Regions from separate parts of the Mesorhizobium sp. M0019 genome, predicted to be linked through region 3. Evidence: predicted binding sites of a transcription regulator. Region 3 holds the regulator's gene; each other region holds the start of a gene.
What was found. The regulator PhoB, encoded in region 3, activates phosphate uptake and scavenging genes when phosphate is short. The targets are predictions, from matches to a motif close to TGTCATNNANCTGTCAT.
Positions count from the first base shown of each region.

Region 1 (4,500 bases), on a different contig from region 3:
TGACCAGGGCGCCGACGACACCACCAATGCCGTCTCGATCCGCGCCTTCTTCAAGAAGGTCGCCAATGTCGCGGTCACCACCGAAACGGCCAAGGCGACCATCATCCAGACCCGCCACCGCATCCCTGAATATCCGCTGAGTGCCGGTCAGGTGCTGGTCTACCAGGTGCCGATCCCCGAGCCGCTGCGCTTCCTCGAGCCGCGGGAAACGGAGACGCGCAAAATGCATGCGCTGGAGGAATACGGCCTTATGCATGTGAAGCTCTACGAGGACATCGCCAGGCACGGCCGCATCGCCACCACCTACGCCTACCCGGTCAAGGTTGAGGGCCGCTATGTGATGGATCCCTCGCCGACGCCGAAATTCGACAATCCGAAGATGCACCGTTCGCCGGCTTTGCAATTGTTCGGCGCCGGCCGCGAAAAGCGCATCTACGCGCTGCCGCCCTTCACCGATGTGGTCAGCCTCGATTTCGAGGACCATCCGTTCGAGGTGCAGACCTTCGACCAGCCCTGCGCGCTGTGCGCGGCCGAGAACGTCTATCTCGACGAGGTCATCCTCGACGACCATGGCGGCCACATGTTCGTCTGCTCCGATACCGATCATTGCGAGAAGCGGCGCAACGCCCCTACCTCCCCCTTGTGGGGAGGTCGCGCCGAAGGCGCGGGTGGGGGTACTGCCACCGCCTCACCCCCCACCCCGGCGCTACGCGCCGACCCTCCCCACGAGGGGGAGGGTAAGGAGAAGCAATGACCGACGAACCTTTGCTGCGCGTTTCGGCGCTGTCCAAATCCTACGGCTCGCGCGTCGGCTGCGAGAACGTCACTTTTGACCTCTGGCCGGGCGAAGTGCTGGCGGTGGTCGGCGAATCTGGTTCCGGCAAGACGACGCTGCTCAACTGCCTGTCAACTCGACTGCTGCCCAGTTCCGGCACCGCCAGCTACCGGATGCGCGACGGCCAGTTTCGCGAACTCTACCGCATGAGCGAGGCCGAGCGCCGCTTCCTGATGCGCACCGATTGGGGTTTTGTCCATCAGAACCCGGCGGACGGGCTGCGCATGACGGTGTCGGCCGGCGCCAATGTCGGCGAGCGGTTGATGGCGGTCGGCGACCGCCACTATGGAAAAATCCGCGCCACCGCCGTCGACTGGCTGTCGCGCGTCGAGATCGACGAGGATCGCATCGACGACGAGCCGCGCGCCTTTTCCGGAGGCATGCGCCAGCGCCTGCAGATCGCCCGCAACCTCGTCACCGGGCCGCGGCTGGTGTTCATGGACGAGCCAACCGGCGGCCTCGACGTCTCGGTGCAGGCGCGCCTGCTCGATCTGTTGCGCGGCCTGGTCACCGATCTCGGCCTGGCCGCCATCGTCGTCACCCACGATCTCGCCGTGGCGCGGCTGTTGTCGCAGCGCATGATGGTGATGAAGGACGGCCGCGTCGTCGAAAGCGGCCTCACCGACCGCGTCCTCGACGATCCGCGCGCGCCTTATACCCAGTTGCTTGTCTCCTCGATTCTGCAGGTGTGACGATGATTGCTCCGGCGTACCCCCCTCTGGCCTGCCGGCCATCTCCCCCTCAAGGGGGGAGATCAGCAGCTTTTATGGCCCGCCCGTTCTGCGACACAGGAGAATGGCGAAACCGAATGCGACTGCCAATCCCCCCCCTTGAGGGGGAGATGGCAAGTTTTGGCAAAGAGGGCAGGCCAGAGGGGGGTGTTGGCCCGCAGACGAATGACGATTGGAGAACGCTCTGATGGCAACCCCGCTCGTTGTCTCCGATGTCGCGAAGAGCTTCACCATGCATCTGCGCGACGGCATCAAACTGCCGGTGGTCGCCGGTGTCTCGTTCGCGATCAGGGCCGGCGAATGCGCCGTGCTCGGCGGCCCGTCCGGCGCCGGCAAGAGCTCGATCCTGAAAATGCTCTACGGAAATTATGCCGCCGATGAAGGCCAGATCATCGTCCAGCACGAGGGCGGGCTCATCGATCTCGCCTCGGCCAGCCCGCGCACCGTGCTTGCCGTGCGCCGGCTTACCATCGGCTATGTCAGCCAGTTCCTGCGCACCGTACCGCGTGTCTCTGCGCTCGACGTCGTGGCCGAACCGCTGGTCGAGCGCGGCGAGGAGCGCGAGGTCGCGCACGGCAAGGCACGCGCCTTGCTGGCGCAGCTCAACCTGCCGGAGAAGCTCTGGGCGCTGCCGCCGGCGACGTTCTCCGGCGGTGAACAGCAGCGCGTCAACATCGCGCGCGGCTTCATCACCGAGCACCCGATCCTGCTGCTCGACGAGCCGACCGCTTCGCTCGATGCCAGGAACCGCGATGTGGTGATTTCCCTGATCGTCGCCAAGAAGGCAGCGGGCGTCGCTTTGCTCGGCATCTTCCACGATCACGACGTGCGTGAGGCGGTCGCCGACCGCGTCATCGACGTGACCGCCTTCGCCGCCGGGAAAATCGCCGCATGACCAGGAAACTGTCGGAGGCGCCGCTGATCCACGAGACGGCGGAAGTCGAGAACTCGACGCTTGGCCGCTGGACCGAGATCGCCGAGCGCTGCCGGGTTTCCGAAAGCACGCTCGGCGACTATTCCTACATGATGCAGGACTGCGGCGTCTGGTGCGCAACGATCGGCAAATTCGCCAACATCGCCGCAAGCGTGCGCATCAACGCTACCAACCATCCGACCTGGCGGCCGACGCTGCACCATTTCACCTATCGCGCCTCGGATTATTGGGACGACGCCGAGCACGAGAGCGAATTCTTCGCCAAGCGCCGCGCCAAACGCGTCACCATCGGCCACGACACCTGGCTCGGCCACGGCTCGACCATCCTGCCGGGCGTCACCGTCGGCGATGGCGCGGCGGTCGGTGCCGGTGCGGTGGTGTCGAAGGACGTCGCGCCCTACACCATCGTCGCCGGCGTACCGGCCAAGCCGATCCGCGAACGCTTCGACCGCCGCACCGCGGAGCGCTACCAGGCGCTCGCCTGGTGGGACTGGGACCACGCAAGGCTGCGCGCCGCGCTCGACGATTTTCGGGAATTGTCGGCGGAGGCGTTTCTGGAGAAATATGGCGGCTGAGGGTCGTGAAATGGTGAATGGTGAATGTGAATGGGGGCAGCGGACAGGTTTCGAGGCTCAGGGAAGCCGTTCTTATCACCATTCACCATTCGAGCTTCTCGCGCCGAGTTGATCCCGCCCCGCTCCAGGCTGTGGGCAGTAACAAAACTGACATCGTTCCGACACCGCAGGTTCATGCGGCTGCGCTAGCCAGGGTAAACAGACCTTCAATTGCGATTGGACTGGAGCCTGCACCATGTCAGCTACGCTCGAAATCCGCGGCGTCACCCGCCGGTTCGGCAAGAACACCGCCGTCAGCAATGTTCACATCGCGATTCCGCAAGGCCAGATGGTCGGCATCATTGGCCGCTCCGGCGCCGGCAAATCGACGCTGCTGCGCATGATTAACCGCCTCATCGATCCCAGCCAGGGATCCATCCTGTTCAACGGCGTCGAGGTCTCCGGGTTGCGCGGCTCGCCGCTCCGGCGATGGCAGCGCGACTGCGCCATGATCTTCCAGCAGTTCAATCTCGTGCCGCGCCTCGATGTGCTGACCAATGTGCTGCTCGGCCGGCTCAACCACCGCTCGACGCTGTCCAACCTATTTGGCATGTTCTCCCGCGGTGAATGCGCCGAGGCGGTTGCAGCCCTCGAGCGCCTCGACATCGCCCGCACCGCCCTGCAGCCGGCCGGCACACTTTCCGGCGGCCAGCAGCAGCGCGTTGCGATTGCGCGCGCCATGATGCAGCAGCCGAAGGTGTTGCTGGCGGATGAGCCGATTGCCTCGCTCGATCCGCTCAACGCCAAGGTGGTGATGGATTCGCTGCAGGACATCAATTTGCGCGAGGGCATCACCGTCATCACAAATCTGCATACGCTGGATACGGCCCGCACCTACTGCAACCGCATCATCGGCATGGCCGCCGGCAAGGTCGTCTTCGACGGCCCGCCCGAAGCCCTCAACCGCGAGGCCGTGCGCATGGTCTACGGCGCCGACAGCAATGGCGGCGAAATCTCCGAGGCCATCACCTCCACCAGTGTCGCCATCAAACAGAAAATCGCTGCATCCGCCGGACCGCTCGAGCCCGCATTCCCGGGATATTGAGAACGGCCTGATCGCCCGCCCGCGTCAAAGGCACCTGTCAAAAAATTCGAACGCTACCGGCGCGAGGCCGGGACCAACAGGAGAGAGATAATGTTCAGGAAGATGGTTTTTGGCGCCGTTTCATTGCTCGCCATCGCGGCAAGCGCCGCTCACGCCCAGGATATCAAGGAATTCCGCATCGGCATCCTTGGCGGTGAAAACGAAGCGGACCGGCTGCGCAACTTTCAGTGCCTCGCCGATCACATGAAGTCCGAATTCGGCTTCGAGAAGGTCTCGCTGTTCCCGGCCGCCGACTATGACGGCGTTATCCAGGGCCTGCTCGGCGGCACGCTCGATTTCGC
Region 1 covers NZ_JAMYVK010000017.1:35,261-39,760, reverse strand. Annotated here, with positions in the region: gene NKK47_RS14585 (alpha-D-ribose 1-methylphosphonate 5-phosphate C-P-lyase PhnJ) at 1-754, shown strand, start outside; gene phnK (phosphonate C-P lyase system protein PhnK) at 751-1,527, shown strand; gene phnL (phosphonate C-P lyase system protein PhnL) at 1,754-2,461, shown strand; gene NKK47_RS14570 (DapH/DapD/GlmU-related protein) at 2,458-3,075, shown strand; gene phnC (phosphonate ABC transporter ATP-binding protein) at 3,311-4,159, shown strand; gene phnD (phosphonate ABC transporter substrate-binding protein) at 4,250-4,500, shown strand, end outside.
Region 1: the regulator PhoB is predicted to act here: its motif matches at 3,213-3,229, upstream of phnC (phosphonate ABC transporter ATP-binding protein).

Region 2 (4,500 bases), on a different contig from region 3:
CCGCGAACTGGGCGTTCTTGTCGACCGATTTGATGAACGACCCGTCGATCTTGATCTTGTCGAAGGGAAAGGCGCTGAGGTTGGACAGCGAAGAATAGCCGGTGCCAAAATCGTCCATCGCCACATGCACGCCAAGCGCCTTGACCTGCCTCAAGGTTGCCAGCGCGCGCGGCATGTCCTTCACCAGGGCCGTTTCGGTGATCTCCAGTTCGAGCCTGCCGGGGGCCAGGCCGGATCTCGTCAATGCGTCGTGCACCTTGCGGCTGAAGTTCGGATTGTGAAGTTGCACGGCGGAGACGTTGACGGCGACCATCAGCGGGTTTGTCCAGCGAACAGCATCGTTACAAGCCGTCGTCAGCACCCAGTCGCCGATCTGCGCGATAGCGCCACTGTCCTCGGCCACGGGGATGAAAACGGCCGGAGAAATGTCACCCCGCTCAGGGTGCTGCCAACGGACCAGGGCTTCGAAGCCGATCATCCTGCCGCCGCGGATCTCCTTCTGCGGCTGATAGACGAGGTGGAACTCCTTGCGGGCGATCGCCTGGCGCAATTCATGCTCCATCACGCGCTTGTCGCGGGCCGCGGTGCCCATGGCTATCTCGAAAAACCGATAAGTGTCCCTGCCTTCGGTTTTGGCGCGATGGAGTGCCGTGTCGGCATGGCTGATCAGGCCGGCCTGGTCTTCGGCATCCAGCGGAAAGAAGGCGATGCCGATGCTGGCCGAGACGAGGCCGGAGCCGACCGAAACCCTGTTTTCCTCCCGGATCGCCGCCAGCAAGTCCTCGGCTATCCGGCCTGCGGCCAGGGGGTCGGGGAGGTTCGGAGCTATGATGGCAAATTCATCGCCGCCGAGACGCGCGAGCATCTGTCCGTGGCGCGGGATGCCGGAAATGCAGTGCGCCAGCTTCTGCAGCATAGCATCGCCGGCCCCGTGGCCATAGAGGTCGTTGACTTGCTTGAACCGGTCAAGGTCAAGCAGCAGGAGCGCCAGATGTCCATCCTTGCCGCCACGATCCATCGAGGCGAATTCTGCTTCCAGCCGGGAAGAAAAGCTCCGCCGATTGGCAAGCCCGGTAAGCGGATCGAAATGCGCGAGGCGGAGGATCTCTTGTTCTGCCTTCTTGCGCTCACGGATGTCGCGAACGGCAAGCACCGTATGAGGCCTGCCGCAGTAGGTGATTTTCCTGGCGATCAGCTCGACAGGAATTCTCGCCCCGTCACTGCCCCTTAACTTCGCTTCCTGCGCCTGTTCGCCGAAGCCGGACATATCGGCTGCGCTCTGTCCGTCGAAAAGCTCGCCGAATTGCATCGTGTTCAGGGTGGCTGTCGCTGTTCCGGTCAGCTTCGCCATACTGTCATTGGCGCTGACAATGCGGGTGCCATCGCAAACGATCAGACCTTCCACCGCCGCATTGGCGAGATCGTGCATGCGATCGGCCTCGAGCTTCTGGCGGCGAAAGCGCAGGTCGATCCACAGCGCGGCACCCGATAGCACAAGGATTATCAGGCTGGCGACCGCTGCGGCAAAGGCCTGGGAAATGGGCTCGATGGAATGTTCGGATATTTCAATCGAGGAATCCGGAATGATCGACACCGCAGCCATCGCGATGAAATGCAAGCTGCAAATCGCCAGCGTCAAAAGCGCGGCGCCGCCGAAAGTCGCGAGCGCTGACGGACGGCGCAAGACGACAAGGAGCGCCAGTGCCGCGAGGGTCACGCCGGCCAGAAGCGATATCGCGACAAGGAGCAGGTTCCATACGACCCGGCTTTCGACCTCGAAAGCTGCCATGCCGATGTAGTGCATCGTCGCGATGGCGCCGCCCAGAATGGCGCCACCGGCGAGGAAATAGTCGATGCCGCGGCGCAAGGTGGCGACCCACATCCCAAGCGCGGTCATGATAACGGCGGCGGCAAGCGAAAAGGCGGATAATCCCGGATTGTATGCGTTCGGTATTCCCGGCGTAAACGCGGTCATGGCGATGAAATGCGTCGCCCATATGCCGAACCCGGTCGAGGCCGCGGCGATCATCAGCCAGACAAGCCGGTTTCGCTCGGTCGATCGGCCGACATGCTTAAGGAGATTAACCGCTGAGAAGCAAGAAATTCCACAGACGAGTGCGGCAAGCGCAACCAGTCTCGGATCGTGCTGACTTACAATACAATTATAGACCGTCAGCATCCTGGTTCACTCGGTCTGCCAAAACGAACAGGGGAGGTGTGACTGATTAGCTCTTGGAGATTTTAACGAATGGTTAACCCGCGGGCCATGAGGCGGGTCTTTTCGGGGGAAAACCGACGCCGCTGCGCCGAAAAGACGGTGATGTGATTTCTGGCGCCCGGTTTCGGTAGCGAGTGCACTTTAGGAAGGAATGATGTTCATTGATCCGCAATAAAACCGTTGTCCGATTGTCATCAGCGCCACATATTGGCTTTGCGGAAGTGCCCCTTTCGCCAATGACAAACGGGAGATGAAACATGAAGTTCTTCGGCTTTGCGGCCGGTATCGCCGCCACCGTGACCCTGCTTTCCACCACCTCCGCCTTCGCCGTCACGCAGATCAGCTGGTGGCACGCCATGACCGGCGCCAACGCCGAGGTCGTCGCCAAGATCTCCAAGGATTTCAACGCCAGCCAGAGCGACTATGAGCTCGTTCCGGTGTTCAAGGGCACCTATCCGGAGACGCTGAATGCCGGCATCGCTGCCTTTCGTGCCGGGCAAGCGCCCGATATCCTCCAGGTGTTCGACGTCGGCACCGGCGTGATGATGGCGGCCGAGGGTGCGATAAAGCCGGTGGCCGATGTGATGACCGGCGCCGGGATGACTTTCGACAAGAGCCAGTATCTGCCCGGCATCGTCGGCTATTATTCGAAGCCGGACGGCACCATGCTATCGTTCCCCTACAACTCTTCCTCGCCGATCCTCTACTACAACAAGGACATCTTCCAGAAGGCAGGCCTCGACGTGAACAATCCGCCCAAGACGTGGAACGAGGTGTGGGAAGCTGCCAAGAAGATCAAGACGAGCGGCGGCGCCCCTTGCGGCTATACCTCGACCTGGCTGACCTGGATCCACCTGGAGAATTTCGCGGCGTGGAATGACGTGCCTTGGGCCACCCAGCAGAATGGCCTGGCCGGCGGTGATGTCGAACTCAAGATCAATGCGCCGATTTTCGTCAACCACTTCCAGGCGCTCGCTGACCTGGCCAAGGACGGCACGTTCAAATATGGCGGACGCACCTCCGAAGCCAAGCAGATATTCCTCGCCGGCGAATGCGGCATCTTCACCGAATCGTCGGGCGGCCTCGGCGATATCGTCAAGTCCGGCATGAACTATGGCATCGGCCAGCTTCCTTACGATAGCGACGCCAAGGGTGCCCCGCAGAACACGACGCCGGGCGGTGCCAGCCTCTGGGTGTTCGGCAACAAGTCGGACGAGGAATACAAGGGTGTCGCCGCCTTCTTTGCCTATCTGTCCAAGACCGATGTGCAGGAATATCTGCACCAGAAGTCGGGATACCTGCCTGTGACGCTCGCCGCGTATGAGGCGACGAAGAAATCAGGCTTCTATGACAAGAACCCCGGCCGCGAGACACCCATCCTGCAGATGATCGGCAAGTCGCCGACCGACAATTCGAAGGGCGTGCGCCTGCCGAATCTGCCGCAGGTGCGCGATATCCAGAACGAGGAGCTGGAGAAGATGCTGGCCGGCCAGCAAACCGCCCAGCAGGCACTCGACAATGCGGTTGCGCGCGGCAACGCGGCGATCAAGGAAGCGCTGGAGAACTGACGGGATTATCTCGGTTAGTCGGTTGGAATATCGCCCACGCGAGCCGGCGTGGGCGATACCTGGATAGCGAGGGAAATCAGCCTGTCTCCACGCGTCGTCTTTCCCAACAAGATCCTGCCCTACCTGCTGGTGGCGCCACAACTCGCCATCACCCTGGTTTTCTTCTACTGGCCGGCCGGTCAGGCGCTTTACCAGTCGATGCTCAGGCAAGACCCGTTCGGGCTGAAGAGCAGGTTCGTCTGGTTTGCCAATTTCCGGAAGGTGCTGGCCGATCCGGCCTACCTCAACTCGATCAAGGTCACCGTAGTGTTCTCTCTTGCGACCGCGATCGTTGCCATGGTTGTGGCCCTGCTGCTCGCGGTCATGGCCGAGAAGGCCGTGCGCGGCAAAGGCCTCTATCGCACACTGTTGATATGGCCTTACGCCGTGGCGCCGGCGATTGCCGGCATGCTTTGGCTTTTCCTGTTCAATCCCTCGATCGGCTCGTTGGCCTATTTGCTGAGAAGCCTCGGCATCGTATGGGACCCGCTGCTCAACGGCACCCACGCCATGATCCTGCTGGTGTCGGCTGCTGCCTGGAAGCAGATCAGCTACAACTTCCTGTTCTTCGTCGCCGGCCTGCAGGCGGTGCCGAAAACGCTGATCGAAGCGGCGGCCATGGACGGCGCCGGCGAAACCAAGCGCTTCTGGACCATCGTCTTCCCGCTGCTTGCG
Region 2 covers NZ_JAMYVK010000015.1:78,715-83,214, reverse strand. Annotated here, with positions in the region: gene NKK47_RS13615 (bifunctional diguanylate cyclase/phosphodiesterase) at 1-2,179, opposite strand, end outside; gene ugpB (sn-glycerol-3-phosphate ABC transporter substrate-binding protein UgpB) at 2,476-3,786, shown strand; gene ugpA (sn-glycerol-3-phosphate ABC transporter permease UgpA) at 3,868-4,500, shown strand, end outside.
Region 2: the regulator PhoB is predicted to act here: its motif matches at 2,397-2,413, upstream of ugpB (sn-glycerol-3-phosphate ABC transporter substrate-binding protein UgpB).

Region 3 (4,500 bases):
GGAAGTGACCCGGCGCGTGGTCATTCCCTATACCCGCATCGGCATCATGGGCGGCGTCATGCTTGGCCTGGGCCGGGCGCTCGGCGAGACCATGGCGGTGACCTTCGTCATCGGCAACGCCCACCGCATCAGTGCCTCCCTGTTCGCGCCGGGCACGACGATCTCGGCGACCATCGCCAATGAATTCACCGAGGCCGACGGCGACCTCTACACCTCCTCGCTGGTTTCGCTCGGCCTGATCCTCTTCGTTATCACCTTCCTGATCCTTGCCGCCGCCCGCTATATGTTGATGCGGATCGACGCCCGTACGGGAGCCTGACCGATGTCGACATCCTCATCGCTCCACAGCCGCCGCAAAGCCAGGAATTCGGTGATGATGGCGCTTTGCGTCGTCGCCGCCGGCATCGGGCTTGCCTGGCTGGCGCTCATTCTCGGCGCACTGGTCTATAAGGGCACAGCCGGGCTTTCGCTCGCGGTCTTCACCGAGATGACGCCACCACCGGGCGAGGCCGGCGGCCTGCTCAATGCCATCGCGGGCAGCCTGCTGATGACGATCATCGCCGTTGTCGTCGGCACGCCGATCGGCGTGCTGGCGGGAACCTACATGGCCGAGTATGGACGCTTTTCGCGCATCACCACCGTCGTCCGCTTCATCAACGACATCCTGTTGTCGGCGCCGTCGATCATCATCGGCTTGTTTGTCTATGAGCTGATGGTGCGGCCAATGGGACATTTCTCGGCCATTGCCGGCGCCGTTGCGCTTGCCATCCTGGTCATTCCGGTGGTCGTGCGCACCACTGAAGACATGCTCAACCTGGTGCCGAACGCGTTGCGTGAAGCCGGTGCCGCGATCGGCGCGCCACGCTGGGTGGTGATCCGTTCGGTCGCCTACCGCGCCGCATTGTCCGGCATCGTCACCGGCATATTGCTGGCGATAGCACGCATTTCCGGCGAGACGGCGCCGCTGCTCTTCACCGCGCTCAACAACCAGTTCTGGAGCAGCAATATCAACGCGCCGATGGCCAGCCTGCCGGTGACCATCTTCCAGTTCGCTCTCAGCCCTTACGAGGAATGGCAGCAACTGGCGTGGACCGGCGCACTCATAATCACCCTGACGGTTCTGGGCTTGAGCATCCTCGCCCGCAGCCTTACCGGACGCAGAGAGGACAGATGACACAGATGTTGTCCCCAGACATGACGATGGCCGAAACGGTCGTCGAGAAGACGAAGATCGAGGTCAAGAATCTCAACTTCTACTACGGCCAGAGCAAGGCGCTGAAGGACATCAGCCTGTCACTGCCTGAGCGCAGTGTCACGGCCTTCATCGGCCCTTCGGGGTGCGGGAAATCGACGCTGCTGCGTGTGTTCAACCGCATCTATGAGCTCTACCCAAAACAGACGGCCGAGGGCCAGGTGCTGCTCGACGGCAAGAACATTCTCGACCGGTCGCAGGATCTCAACCTCCTCAGGACCAAGATCGGCATGGTGTTCCAGAAGCCGACGCCGTTCCCGATGTCGATCTACGAGAACATCGCCTTCGGCGTCAGGCTCTACGAGAACCTCGGCAAGTCCGAGATGGACGGCCGCGTCGAACAGGCGTTGAAGCGCGCCGCGCTGTGGAGCGAGGTCAAGGACAAGCTCAACGCCAGCGGCTTGAGCCTGTCCGGCGGCCAGCAGCAGCGGCTCTGTATCGCCCGCACCGTGGCCGTGAAGCCGGAAGTCATTCTGCTCGACGAACCGGCTTCGGCCCTCGACCCGCTGTCGACTGCCAAGATCGAGGAACTGATCGACGAATTGCAAGCCGACTATACGATCGTCATCGTCACCCACAACATGCAGCAGGCGGCGCGCGTGTCGCGCCAGACCGCCTTCATGTATCTGGGTGAACTGGTCGAGTTCGACCGGACCGAGAAGATCTTCACGTCGCCCCGCGAGAAGCGCACGCAGGACTACATCACTGGCCGCTTCGGCTGAGCCGTTCCGATCATGCATATGAGGACAGGACCATGGGCGAACACACAGTCGCTTCTTTCGACGAGGATCTCGAGCAGATCAGCAAGCTGATCCGCGACATGGCCGACCTCGCCGGTTCGATGGTCGGCGGGGCGACCAAGGCCCTGTTGAATTCCGACAACGTGCTGGCGCAACGCGTCGTTTCCGACGACGCCATCATGGATGCGCGTCAACGCGAACTGGACGACCGCGCCATCACCCTGATCGCCAAACGCCAGCCGATGGCCCACGATCTTCGCCATGTGGTCGGAGCGATCCGCATGGCGGGCGACCTCGAACGCATCGGCGACCTTGCCAAGAATATCGCCAAGCGCGTGAGTGCGGTCGGCCTCAGCGCTACGCCGCGGGACCTGTCGCATTCCATCGACGCGATGGCGCAGCTGGTTCTCATCCAGGTGCAGGGTGTCATCGAGGAATATGCTGCAGGCGATGCGGCCGCGTTGGCCAAGCTGCGTGCCGCCGACGAGCGCATCGACGTCAAATACACGTCCGTGTTCCGCGAGCTGTTGACCTACATGATGGAAGATCCGCGCAACATCACCGCTTGCACGCACCTGCTGTTCTGCGCCAAGAATCTGGAGCGGATCGGCGACCATGTCACCAACATCGCCGAAAATGCGTATTATGTGCTGACCGGCGAGCAATTGCCGGTCAATCGTCCGAAGCAGGACGAAACGACAATGTCCGCACCGGTGACATGATGGGGGTGCCCAGCCGATGATCGCACCACGCATAATGGTGGTGGAGGACGAGGAGCCATTGGGTGTGCTGCTCCGCTACAATCTCGAATCCGAAGGCTACCAGGTCGAGGTGGTGACACGCGGCGACGAAGCCGAGATCCGTTTGCAGGAGAATGTGCCCGACCTTTTGGTGCTCGACTGGATGATACCAGCGGTTTCCGGCATCGAGCTCTGTCGTCGGTTGCGGGTGCGCCCCGAAACCGAGCGGCTGCCGATCATCATGCTGACCGCGCGCGGCGAGGAGAGCGACCGGGTGCGCGGGCTTTCGACCGGCGCCGACGACTATCTGGTCAAACCGTTTTCGACACCGGAATTCATGGCCAGGGTCAAGGCGCTGCTGCGGCGCGCCAAGCCGGAAGTGCTGTCCAGCGTGCTGAAGGTCGGCGACATCGTGCTCGATCGCGAATCGCACAGGGTCTATCGCAAGAAGAGCGAAATCAGGCTCGGGCCGACCGAATTCCGGCTGCTCGAGTTCATGATGCGGCATCCGGGCCGTGTCTTCTCGCGCAGCCAGTTACTCGATAATGTCTGGGGCGAGACAATCTACATCGACGAACGCACCGTCGACGTGCATGTCGGGCGGCTGCGCAAAGCCGTCAACAACGGCCGGATGCCGGATGTCATCCGCACCATCCGCGGTGCCGGCTATGCGATCAGGGAAGATTGACCCGCCTGGTCAGGCTACGTTCTTTCTGACGCTGGGCCTCATTTGCGCGCCCGGCGCGAAAATCTCCTGGTCGACGAAGCTTAGCGCCCGCATCGCGCAGCCTTCGCGGATCAGCGGCAATTCGTTCGGCTCTGTATCGAAGGAGATCGAGCCCGAATGCTGGCCGCCGGCGGTCTGGGCGATTGCCTTCCGCAAGGCCGGCTCGATCAGATCGAAGGCGGCGGCACTGGCGCCGACCATCGCGACCGGTGCCGGATCGATCAGCGCGAACAGCGAGCCGAGACCGAAACCCAGCGCTTCGCCGGCCTTGCGGTAGGCCTCGCGTTCCGGCCCATCTTTCTCGCGCGCCCGGGCCGCCAGTGCTCGCATGTCGGCGTCGCTGACGTCGGCGATCGGTTCGCTTTCTTCGCTCATCTGCCTGGCGTTGCGCCAGATGGCGTAGTTGCCGGCATAGGCCTCGATGCAGCCGCGCCGCCCGCAACGGCAGAGCGCGCCGCCCGGACGATGGATCATGTGGCCAAATTCGCCACCCGAGGAATGCGTCCCGGTGAACAGTTCGCCCTTCAGCACCAGCCCCATGCCGATGCCATGCGAAAGCAGGATGGCGATGAAGTCGTCGCGATAGCGATCCGGATTGCGCCAGCGCAAAGCCACCGCCATCATGTTGCAGTCGTTCTCCACCGTTGCCGGGATGCCGAATTCGTCCTCCAGCATGTCGGCAAAGGCGATGTCGGTCTGCGGCGTGATCGGCGACCACAGCATGGCGCGTGCAGGGGAGTCGGTAATGCCCTGAATCGCCAGGGCGATGCGGGCGACACTGCGGACGTCAAGGTCTGGATCCTGCAGCCGGCGCCGGACGATGGCCATGCATTCACGGATCAGCTCGTCGCGCGGCATGGTCAGCGTGTCCAGTCGGCGCTGTTCCTCGGCGACCACCTGTCCCGTATAGTCGATAATGGCGGCCGACAGGAAATTCAGCGACAACACCACGGTCAGCACCGCCGCCGCTTCCGGGTTGAGGGCGAGGCCGACCTGCGGACGACCGCGTTTCAACGAAACGGGCTCACTTGCCTTGCTCTC
Region 3 covers NZ_JAMYVK010000001.1:330,144-334,643, forward strand. Annotated here, with positions in the region: gene pstC (phosphate ABC transporter permease subunit PstC) at 1-319, shown strand, start outside; gene pstA (phosphate ABC transporter permease PstA) at 323-1,174, shown strand; gene pstB (phosphate ABC transporter ATP-binding protein PstB) at 1,171-1,974, shown strand; gene phoU (phosphate signaling complex protein PhoU) at 2,007-2,714, shown strand; gene phoB (phosphate regulon transcriptional regulator PhoB) at 2,731-3,420, shown strand; gene NKK47_RS01665 (ROK family protein) at 3,430-4,500, opposite strand, start outside.